Regions from separate parts of the Undibacterium sp. Di27W genome, predicted to be linked through region 1. Evidence: predicted binding sites of a transcription regulator. Region 1 holds the regulator's gene; the other holds the start of a gene.
The links. The regulator HrcA, encoded in region 1, represses chaperone genes, less so after heat shock. The targets are predictions, from matches to a motif close to TTAGCACTCNNNNNNNNNGAGTGCTAA.
Positions count from the first base shown of each region.

Region 2: the regulator HrcA is predicted to act here: its motif matches at 1,686-1,712, upstream of rpoH (RNA polymerase sigma factor RpoH).

Region 1 covers NZ_JBMPOS010000004.1:201,398-206,235, reverse strand. The annotation lists gene ACO0LF_RS10575 (NAD kinase) at 1-265, opposite strand, end outside; gene ACO0LF_RS10570 (HAD family hydrolase) at 341-1,027, shown strand; gene hrcA (heat-inducible transcriptional repressor HrcA) at 1,072-2,091, shown strand; gene ACO0LF_RS10560 (response regulator) at 2,150-2,533, shown strand; gene fur (ferric iron uptake transcriptional regulator) at 2,630-3,058, opposite strand; gene ACO0LF_RS10550 (outer membrane protein assembly factor BamE) at 3,170-3,700, shown strand; gene dapB (4-hydroxy-tetrahydrodipicolinate reductase) at 3,707-4,513, shown strand; gene ACO0LF_RS10540 (MotA/TolQ/ExbB proton channel family protein) at 4,576-4,838, shown strand, end outside.
Region 2 covers NZ_JBMPOS010000003.1:190,370-195,207, reverse strand. The annotation lists gene ACO0LF_RS08590 (cell division ATP-binding protein FtsE) at 1-487, shown strand, start outside; gene ACO0LF_RS08585 (cell division protein FtsX) at 519-1,433, shown strand; gene rpoH (RNA polymerase sigma factor RpoH) at 1,777-2,673, shown strand; gene ACO0LF_RS08575 (heparin lyase I family protein) at 3,009-3,887, shown strand; gene ACO0LF_RS08570 (SCO family protein) at 3,959-4,540, opposite strand; gene cyoE (heme o synthase) at 4,537-4,838, opposite strand, start outside.

The DNA.
Region 1 (4,838 bases):
GAACATTATAGGGGGCCAGTTGCCGCGCTATCCCCAGCATGGTGCCGTCACCACCTAGCACAATGGCAGCATCGGCCAGCTTGCCTATCTCGGGCACGGGCATACTGCTGAAACGCTCGAGTTGCAAGTATTGCGCCGTGTCGGACTCTATGACGACATGATGTCCTGCATCGGCGAGAAAGTGGGCCAGTTCGGTAATCGAGTCTGCAATGCCTGCAGCATTTTGTTTGCCAACAAGTGCGATGGTTTTAGCCTGAACTGTCATAAACAAGGGTGAGGTGACATGATGCCTCAGATTAGAACATAATTAGGGCAAGAATGAATGGAATGAGTGCTCGTTATGACAATTAAAGCAGTTTTACTGGATCTGGATGATACTTTGTGGCCGGTTGCGCCAGTGATACGCCATGCTGAAGCAGTTTTACAGCAGTGGATGCATGAACATGCGCCTGTCGTTGCCCAAAATTACAATGTGGACAAACTACGTGAGCGCCGTAACTTGCTGGTCGCCAGTGATCCACGTTTTCAATATGATTTGTGGGCCTTGCGTCATACCTTGCTGAGCCAGGTGTTTGATGAACATGGTCTCGCCGCCGAAAAAGCGGACCAGGCCATGGCGATATTCGCCGATGCCAGAAACAAAGTGGATTTGTATGAGGACGTCAAGCCAGCTCTGCAGGTGTTGCAAGAGAAGTTGCTATTGGGGACGGTGTCAAATGGCTTTGCCGATTTGCAGGCCATAGGCCTGGCCCATCATTTCAAGGTGTCTATCGCTGCCTTTCGCTTTGGTTGTGCCAAGCCTGACCCCAGGATATTTTTGGCGGCTTGCCAGGAACTGGGCCTGCCACCTGCCGAGGTCCTGTATGTAGGCGATGATTTATTACTAGACGTGCAAGGTGCGCAACAGGCAGGTTTAAAAGCTGGCTGGATGAACCGGCAGGGTTTAAAAATCGAAGATGAGCGCCATCTGCATATCAAGCCGGATGCAGAATTTGCCAATCTGCATGATCTGACCCTATGGCTATGAATTTTTTCATGTTCATGTCAGTCATGAACGCATAAAATGAAACCATGCAACTAGATATCCGCGCACAAACTTTATTAAAAGCCCTGGTCGAGCGTTATATCGCTGACGGCCAGCCTGTGGGTTCCCGTGCCTTGTCCAAAATATCCGGCCTGGAATTGTCGCCAGCGACGATACGTAATGTCATGGCAGACCTGGAGGAAATGGGCTTTGTGGCCAGCCCGCATACTTCTGCAGGTCGTATCCCTACGCCCCGAGGTTATCGCGTATTTGTCGATAAATTGCTTACTGTGCAAGAGATCAGTGAAGTAGGGCTGGAATCGCGCCTTCAATCAGGCATGGCATCACAGCCACCGCAAAAACTGATCGCCAATGCGGCCCAGATTTTGTCTTCGCTGTCACAATTTGCCGGTGTCGTCATGACGCCACGCACCGAATCGATTTTCCAGCAGGTAGAATTCTTGCGTCTGTCGGAAAAACGTATCTTGCTGGTAGTTGTGGCCCCTGGCGGTGAAGTGCATAACCGACTGTTATTGACCGATGTGGATTACAACCCTGGTCAACTGGTGCAGGCTGCTAACTATCTGAACCAGAATTTCGGTGGCCTCAGTTTCACTGATGCACGCACCCGTATCAATAGTGAATTGCGGCAATTGCAAAATGATATGACCAGGCTCATGCAAGCTGCGGTGGAAGCAGGTGGCAATGCCATGGATGAGGATAATGACGAAGTCGTCATCTCGGGCGAGCGCAATTTATTGAATGTGCAGGATTTGTCGTCCAATATGGGCTCTTTACGCAAATTGTTCGATATGTTTGAGCAAAAAAGCAGCCTCATGCAATTGCTGGATGTCTCCAGCAAGGCGACTGGGGTGCAAATCTTCATAGGCGGAGACTCGCAGCTGGTGCCCATGGAAGAAATGAGCATAGTCACCGCACCCTATGATATCAATGGCAAGATCGTTGGTACCCTGGGTGTCATAGGACCGACCCGCATGGCGTATGAAAGAGTCATTCCCATTGTAGACATTACGGCAAAATTATTATCTAATGCATTAAGTCAATAAGACAGGTTTTGAACTGGCGAAGCAGGTAATCAGGCATTGATACGAATACAGGATTGCTATGGAAAAGAAAAACGCAAAAATTTTATTGATTGATGACAATGACGTCACACGCGAGGTGCTCAGGGTCATATTGCGCAGCGAGGGATATAACGTTGTCGGTGAAGCCACTGACGGCGGCACAGGCCTGGAATTGGCAGTGAAACTCAGACCTGATCTGATCATGCTGGACATCGTCATGCCTAAAATCAGCGGCACTGAAATTTTACCGCGTATCAGGGAATTGCTGCCGGAATCGCGGGTATTGATGGTGACGGCCAATAAAGACCAGGAAACCATTACAGAAGTTGTTAAAAATGGCATACATGGCTATATCCTGAAACCATTCAATGCCCAGAAAATCATTGATACTGTGGCGGGGGTGATTGCCAAGATCAATAAATAAGCAGGCGTACAAGCTACGCGCAAAGTGCGCGCAGTGTATACGCTTGCCAGGTTTGTCGAGGCTGATTAAGCCTGATAGAGCGTGAAAGAGGCGAGTTCAGGTTTTATGCTCGCAATTTGGCTTGGTGCAATTGCCATAAATCGCCAGCGCATGCTCGGCGATCTTGAAGCCACGATCCAGGGCCACAGTTTGCTGGCGCTGTTCTATCTCTTCATCAAAAAATTCTTCTACCCGGCCACAGTCGAGGCAAACCAGATGGTCATGGTGTGAGCCTTCATTGAGCTCGAAAATCGCCTTGCCAGTCTCGAAATGATTACGGTGTAACAGGCCAGCCTGCTCAAACTGGGTCAATACCCGGTACACAGTTGCCAGGCCGACATCCATATTTTCATTGAGCAGGATCTTATACACATCTTCTGCTGTCAGATGACGAACCCGGCTGTTCTGGAAGATTTCCAGGATTTTCAGACGGGGCAGAGTGGCTTTCAGACCGCTGGCCTTGAGGTTGGGGGTGCTGTTTGTCATGTTTTCGATCAAAAAATTGCTATCTGCTTTATGATATCGGGTTTTAGGGCTTGTTGCTCAATTAAGAGGTTATCTATGCAACTGTTGTTTTCAAAAGTAACACGGAAGAAGATGAGCCGCGTAGCGGGCCTGGTTTTGCTGGCGTCTTTGGCTGGATGTACATCACCACTGGGTATATTGTCATCCGCTGACAAGACATCAGTATATGCAACTTCTGGCACACCGAGTGGTACAGATGGTGCGCAAGTGGTACAGCCTACTGGTTTCGCCAAGGTATTGGCATTTATTTCGCCTTACCGTGTTTCTATACAGCAAGGTAACTTCGTTTCCCAGGAAATGCTTGCTCAATTAAAAGAAGGCATGACACGCGAACAAGTGCGTTTCTTGCTGGGTACAGCTTTGTTGACAGATATGTTCCATGAAGATCGCTGGGATTATCCTTTCCGCCTGACCAAACCCAATGGTGAACGTATTACCAGCCGGGTATCGGTGTACTTTACCAACGGTACAGTAGCCAGGTTCGAAGGCGGTAACTTGCCGAATGAAAAAGAATATCTTGCCCGCATCACAGAATCTGCTCTGGGCCTGAATCGTGTGCAATCGGTAGTGGAAACCGATGCGCCCAAGAAAAAAGAGAAATAAATCAACATGACTGCACTGAAAATCGCTGTGGCCGGAACATCCGGTCGTATGGGCAAGATGCTGGTCGAAGCGATCAGCAATGCGGATGATATGGTCCTGGTAGGCGCGCTGGACGTGCCTGCCTCACCAGCCCTGGGTACGGATGCAGCTGCTGGCCTGGGTAAGCCATCTGGCGTCAGTATCACGGCTGACCTGGCTGCTGGCCTGGACAATGCGGATTACCTGATTGATTTCACCCGTCCTGAAGGCACGCTCAAGCATCTGGAGTATTGTGCTGCGCATGGCATCAAACTCATCATAGGCACGACAGGTTTTGACGAGGCTGGCAAGGCAGCGATTGCCGCTGCCGCAGAAAAGACAGCCATCATGTTTGCCCCCAACATGAGTGTGGGCGTGAATGTGACTATGAAATTGCTGGAAATGGCAGCCAAAAGCTTTGCCGAGGGCTATGACATAGAAATCGTCGAAGCCCATCATCGCTTCAAAGTCGATGCTCCTTCCGGTACTGCCCTGAAAATGGGTGAAGTCATTGCTGATGCCCTGGGTCGTGACCTCAATGAAGTGGGCGTGTTTGCCCGCGAAGGCGTGACTGGTGAGCGCGATCCATCCTCCATCGGTTTTGCCACTATCCGTGGTGGTGACATCGTCGGTGATCATACGGTCTTGTTTGCAGGCATAGGTGAACGTGTGGAAATCAGCCACAAGTCTTCCAGCCGCGTGACCTACGCCCATGGTAGCCTGCGTGCCGCTCGTTTCTTGCAGACCAAATCTACTGGCTTGTTTGATATGTATGATGTGCTGGGTTTTCGTTAATCAGTCTTCAATAGTAAAAAACAGTACAAAACAGTACAAAATAGTACAAAGATAAACCCTACATGAATTCTGCAATTGCACATTATTGGGAGCAGGCCGATGCCATGGGGCATCTGGTTGGCTGGCTATTATTGCTTATGTCAGTACTCAGCTGGACGCTGATACTGATGAAGGCCTGGAGTTTCTGGCGCATCCGCAAGGCCGCACCTGCCTTGCGTTCTTTCTGGCGTGCCCCTAGCCTGGCGGATGCCTTGTCATCCCTGCGCCAGGTGGATCAGTCCAGTGTGTTTATCAGCCTGGCTGATGCAGCACATGCTGCCAGTGA
Region 2 (4,838 bases), on a different contig from region 1:
CCAGGATATCAGCAAACTAAAAGCCAGCAGCCTGCCCTATCTGCGCCGCAGGCTGGGCTTGATTTTGCAAGATCAAAAACTATTGACTGACCGCCATGTGCTGGCCAATGTCATGCTGCCCATCATCGTCACCGGCGCCTCCCATGGCGAGGCTGAAACGCGTGCCCGCATCGCTCTGGAGAAAGTGGGCTTGCCAGACAAGGCTTACTCCATGCCGCTGGCTCTCTCAGGTGGTGAACAGCAAAGGGTGGCAATTGCCCGTGCGATTGTCAACCGGCCACAGATCATCCTGGCGGATGAACCTACCGCCTTTCTGGACAGAGACAATGCCAACAAGGTATTGAATGCGCTGAAAGCTTTCCAGAGTGCTGGCGTCACCTGCATTATCTCCAGCCATGATGAACAATTTCTTGATCAAGCCAGCCGTGTGATTTATTTGAGCCAGGGCCGGGTCGTCGATACCTGGAAATCCTCGCTGGCCGCTTGATGCCGCATGACAGAATAATAAGGAAAAATTCATGACCAACTGGTTACGTCAACACTGGTTTGCCATCAAGAGTGCTTTTGCGCATTTGCGCGGCAGCCCAGGCAATTTTCTGTTCAATGTCCTGGTCGTCGCCATTGCCCTGGCCTTGCCGATTGCAGGTTTGACCCTGATAGAAAACATACGGCCAATTTCTTCACAATTATCGATAGAGCCGGAAATCAGTATCTTTGTCAGCCCGGACACGCCCAGGGCAACCGCCACTGCCTTGTCGATACCGCTCAAGAAATTGCTGAAAGAGAAAAACATCACGGCAAATCTGAACTTCATCCCCAAGGATAAGGCGCTTGCCAATCTGGAGCAGTCATCCAATCTGGCAGAAGTCTTGTCCACTCTGGGTGGCAACCCCTTGCCAGATGCCTATGTCTTGTCCATGTCGAATAATGAGGCAGGCAAGATAGAAGCACTGGTGGAAGAAATCAAGCAAATGCCGGATGTCGATGTGGTGCAACTCGATTCTGCCTGGGTCAAGCGCCTGGCTGCCCTGGTACAAATCATGCAATTGGGTCTATTATTCCTGGCTGCCACGCTGGGTGTGGTTGTCGTAGTCGTGGTATTTAATGCTACCCGCCTGCAAGTCATTTCACACAGGGCAGAAATTGCCGTGACCCGTTTGCTGGGTGCCACCAATAGCTTCATTCACAAGCCTTATTACTATACCGGTGCCTTACTAGGGCTATTGGCAGGTGGACTGGCACTGGGCATGATTGCAGCGTCTTTACAACCCTTGAACAAGGCAATTGCCGAATTCGCTAAATTATATGCATCGGAATTCCACCTGGCTCCGTTGGGTATCGTACAGAGCGCCATACTCCTCGCTGTTAGCATGTTACTTGGGCTGGTAGGTGTTTTTCTATCGGTAAGAAGGCAGTTGGCGCGCGCAAGTTAAATTCTCAGCGCTTGTGCACAATAAATCTGCTCCTGTTTCGTCTTCATAGTGCTGATATGGCTGAACATCATTGTTTAGCATTCCAGCACCCTGACGGATGTTTGAGCATCTTGATTCTGCAACAGGCTCTTACAATTTAGCTGGGATTGATTGCAACTTTCAGCCTTGACGTCTATCTAAGTATTATAAAAGCCACAAATGAATGCTTGTTTTTCAATAGATTTATTTGATTAAGCTCATAGAATCTCAGTATTAGCACTCTTCTCAAGAGAGTGCTAATATAGGAACTTGAAAGTGCCGAAAAGAGTAATTGATACTCTTAAGGCAGCAATAAGGAGGAAAAATGGCAACTACATCGACACAATTGATCCCTGCAACCGACAGCACTGCACTGGCCCTGGGCTTTAGTGGCACGCTGGGTAATATTGATGCCTATATCTCTGCAGTCAACCGTCTGCCTATGCTCACGCATCAGGAAGAGATAGACTTTGCAAACAAATTACGTAATGACAATGACCTGGCTGCTGCGCAGCAACTGGTTATGTCGCATCTGCGCCTGGTAGTGTCTATCGCCCGCGGTTATCTCGGCTATGGCTTGCCCCATGCTGACTTGATCCAGGAAGGCAATATCGGCCTGATGAAAGCTGTTAAACGTTTTGATCCTGACCAGGGTGTACGTCTGGTGTCTTATGCCATGCACTGGATCAAGGCTGAGATGCATGAGTACATTTTGAAAAACTGGCGTCTGGTAAAAGTAGCTACGACCAAGGCCCAGCGCAAACTGTTCTTTAACCTGCGCAGCCATAAAGAAGGCCTGGACGCGATGACACCCAAGCAAATTGATGCCCTGGCATCAACGCTGGATGTCAAACGCGAAGAAGTCATCGAAATGGAAATGCGTTTGTCTGGCCACGATATCGCCCTGGATGCACCGACGGATGATGACGATGAGAAGTTTGCTCCTATCGCTTATCTGAAAACTGAGTCTGACGAGCCTACCCGTGTGCTGGAAACACGTCAGTATGATCGTCTGCAAAGCGAAGGACTGGAATCTGCCCTGTCCAAACTGGATGCACGCTCACGCCACATCATAGAATCACGCTGGTTGAAAAATGATGATGGCACTGGCTCTACCCTGCACGAGCTGGCCGATGAATACGGTGTTTCTGCCGAACGCATACGCCAGATAGAAAGCGCAGCCCTGAAGAAAATGAAGGGTAGCCTCAGCAGTTTTGCCTGATCAAAACACGCTGTAGCAATATCACAAAGGCACTCGCAAGAGTGCCTTTTGTTTTATCACGCCTGCAATACTGTGAGCTTATGCTCATTACCAGCATGAAAAATCAACAGGGAATTTGCTTTACCCAATAAAGTTGCCGTAAATAAATAGTGCAACTTAACTAATTTCTTTGGCGATGCTACATTCAATCTTGAGCAGCCAGGCAAAACTCGTACAAGCATGTCTTAACACCGGTTTTTGCAAAAAATAAGCCTGCTCACTGTATGGATTATCGATACTCACCAAAGAGAGGCTTTATGCTAACAATCAAACAAATTTCAGCACCCGGAAAAGTGTTGAACAAGAAAACATTCGCTGTGCTTATTGCGGCAATCCTGTCGCTTAATTGCAACGCACAAGTAAAATCACTTCCTGCCAATGTGAGCTTTGTCGGTGACTGGAGCGCCAAGACTGAGCGCCCTGGTCCTGGTGTATGGCGTGATTTGCAAGCTTGGGAAAAAGACCGCATTGCACCACGCGATAATGAGCGTTTTTCACCCAATATTGCAGTGGCAGAAATTCAGGTCAGACCTGGTGATCAATTCGGTGGATGGTCAGGTGAACGGGCTGAAGTCTCCACCATGCAGTCGCTCAAATCTACGCCTTTGTCAGTTAACGCCAGTTCAGGACATGAGTTTTATGGAATCTCGGTCAAATTGCCACTTAATTGGCAACCGCCCGTAGGCACTTCCATTGATCCCTACGCCTGGGGCATCATTTTCCAATTACATGGCCCGGATACTCTGAAAACAAATCCGGCGTTTGCTCTTTGTGCAGAAAAAGATTTTCATCTCAATCTGCAAACAGGTGACATTTATGAAGGCGGAACACGCACTACACCAAAAAATGCAGTAACAGCCACATTAGGCGATGGAAAACTGAACCAGGGGCAATGGGTCAAGTTCATGATAGAAGTCAAATGGGCAACAGATAGTAAAGGCTATCTGGCGATATCCAGACTTGATGAAGGGCCAAACGCACAATGGACTATGGTCTATGAAGCCAAGAGTATGCCTACGCTGCAATATGGCACCGGCCTAGCCGTCGAAGATCACTATTGGAAAACTGGCTACTATCGCAACCGTGGCCTGCCATTTACCAGCAGCCTCTTGCTAGGCCCAGTGGTGCGTGGAACAACTTTTGCCGACGTGGCGAAGGCAGCTTTCGGCGGTTAACACTGCGTCAGGGCAGAAGTCTCAGGATTCATCATCTGGTCTGGGTATGCTATCCAGACCAGAATCTGTATTCACTTTAATAAAATCTTCAGGTCATGCGCAACTGGTTCAGGGCCCTGACCATGACGCAGGAATAAGCGTACGCGCCCTTGCGGGTCATAGACATAGCTGCCAGCCGTATGGTCCATGGTATAGCTGCCTGGCGTCTTGCCTTCTACCTTTTGATAAAACACCTTGAATTCCTTGGCGACTTTGGCGGTCGCTGCGGCATCTCCATACAGGCCCAGGAAGCGCTGATCGAAATTGGGAACATAGCTGGCCAATAAGGCCTGGGTATCGCGCTCGGGGTCCAGGGTCACGAACAAAACTTGCACCTTGTCAGCATCCGGGCCCAGCAATTTCATGACCCCCGCCATCTCTGCCATGGTGGTTGGACAAACGTCAGGGCACTGGGTATAACCGAAAAAGATGACCACGGCCTTGCCCTTGAAATCTGCCAGGGTACGTGCCTTGCCATTGTGATCTGTCAGCGCAAAGTCCCTGGCATAATCGAGGCCGGTCAAATCAGTATTATTAAATTTTTCCGGTGCTTCAGTACAAGCCAGCAAGGCCATTGCCATCAGCATGCCAGCCAAATGCTTGAGAATTTTCATAGCTTGATATAGTGATCGATCAACAAGGCTGCAAACAGCAGGGACAGGTAGATGATGGAAAAGGTAAAGGTCTTGCGCGCCAGCACATCATCATAATGCTTGTAGATACGCCATGCATACCAGAGAAAAATCAGGCCCAGGATAATCGCACTGACGAGGTAGATCAGGCCACTCATATGCACGGCATAAGGCAGCATGGTGGTGGCAAACAGGGCAATGGTGTACAGCCAGATATGGAAGCGGGTGAATTCCAGGCCATGCGTAATCGGCAGCATGGGCAAGCCAGAACGCGCATAAT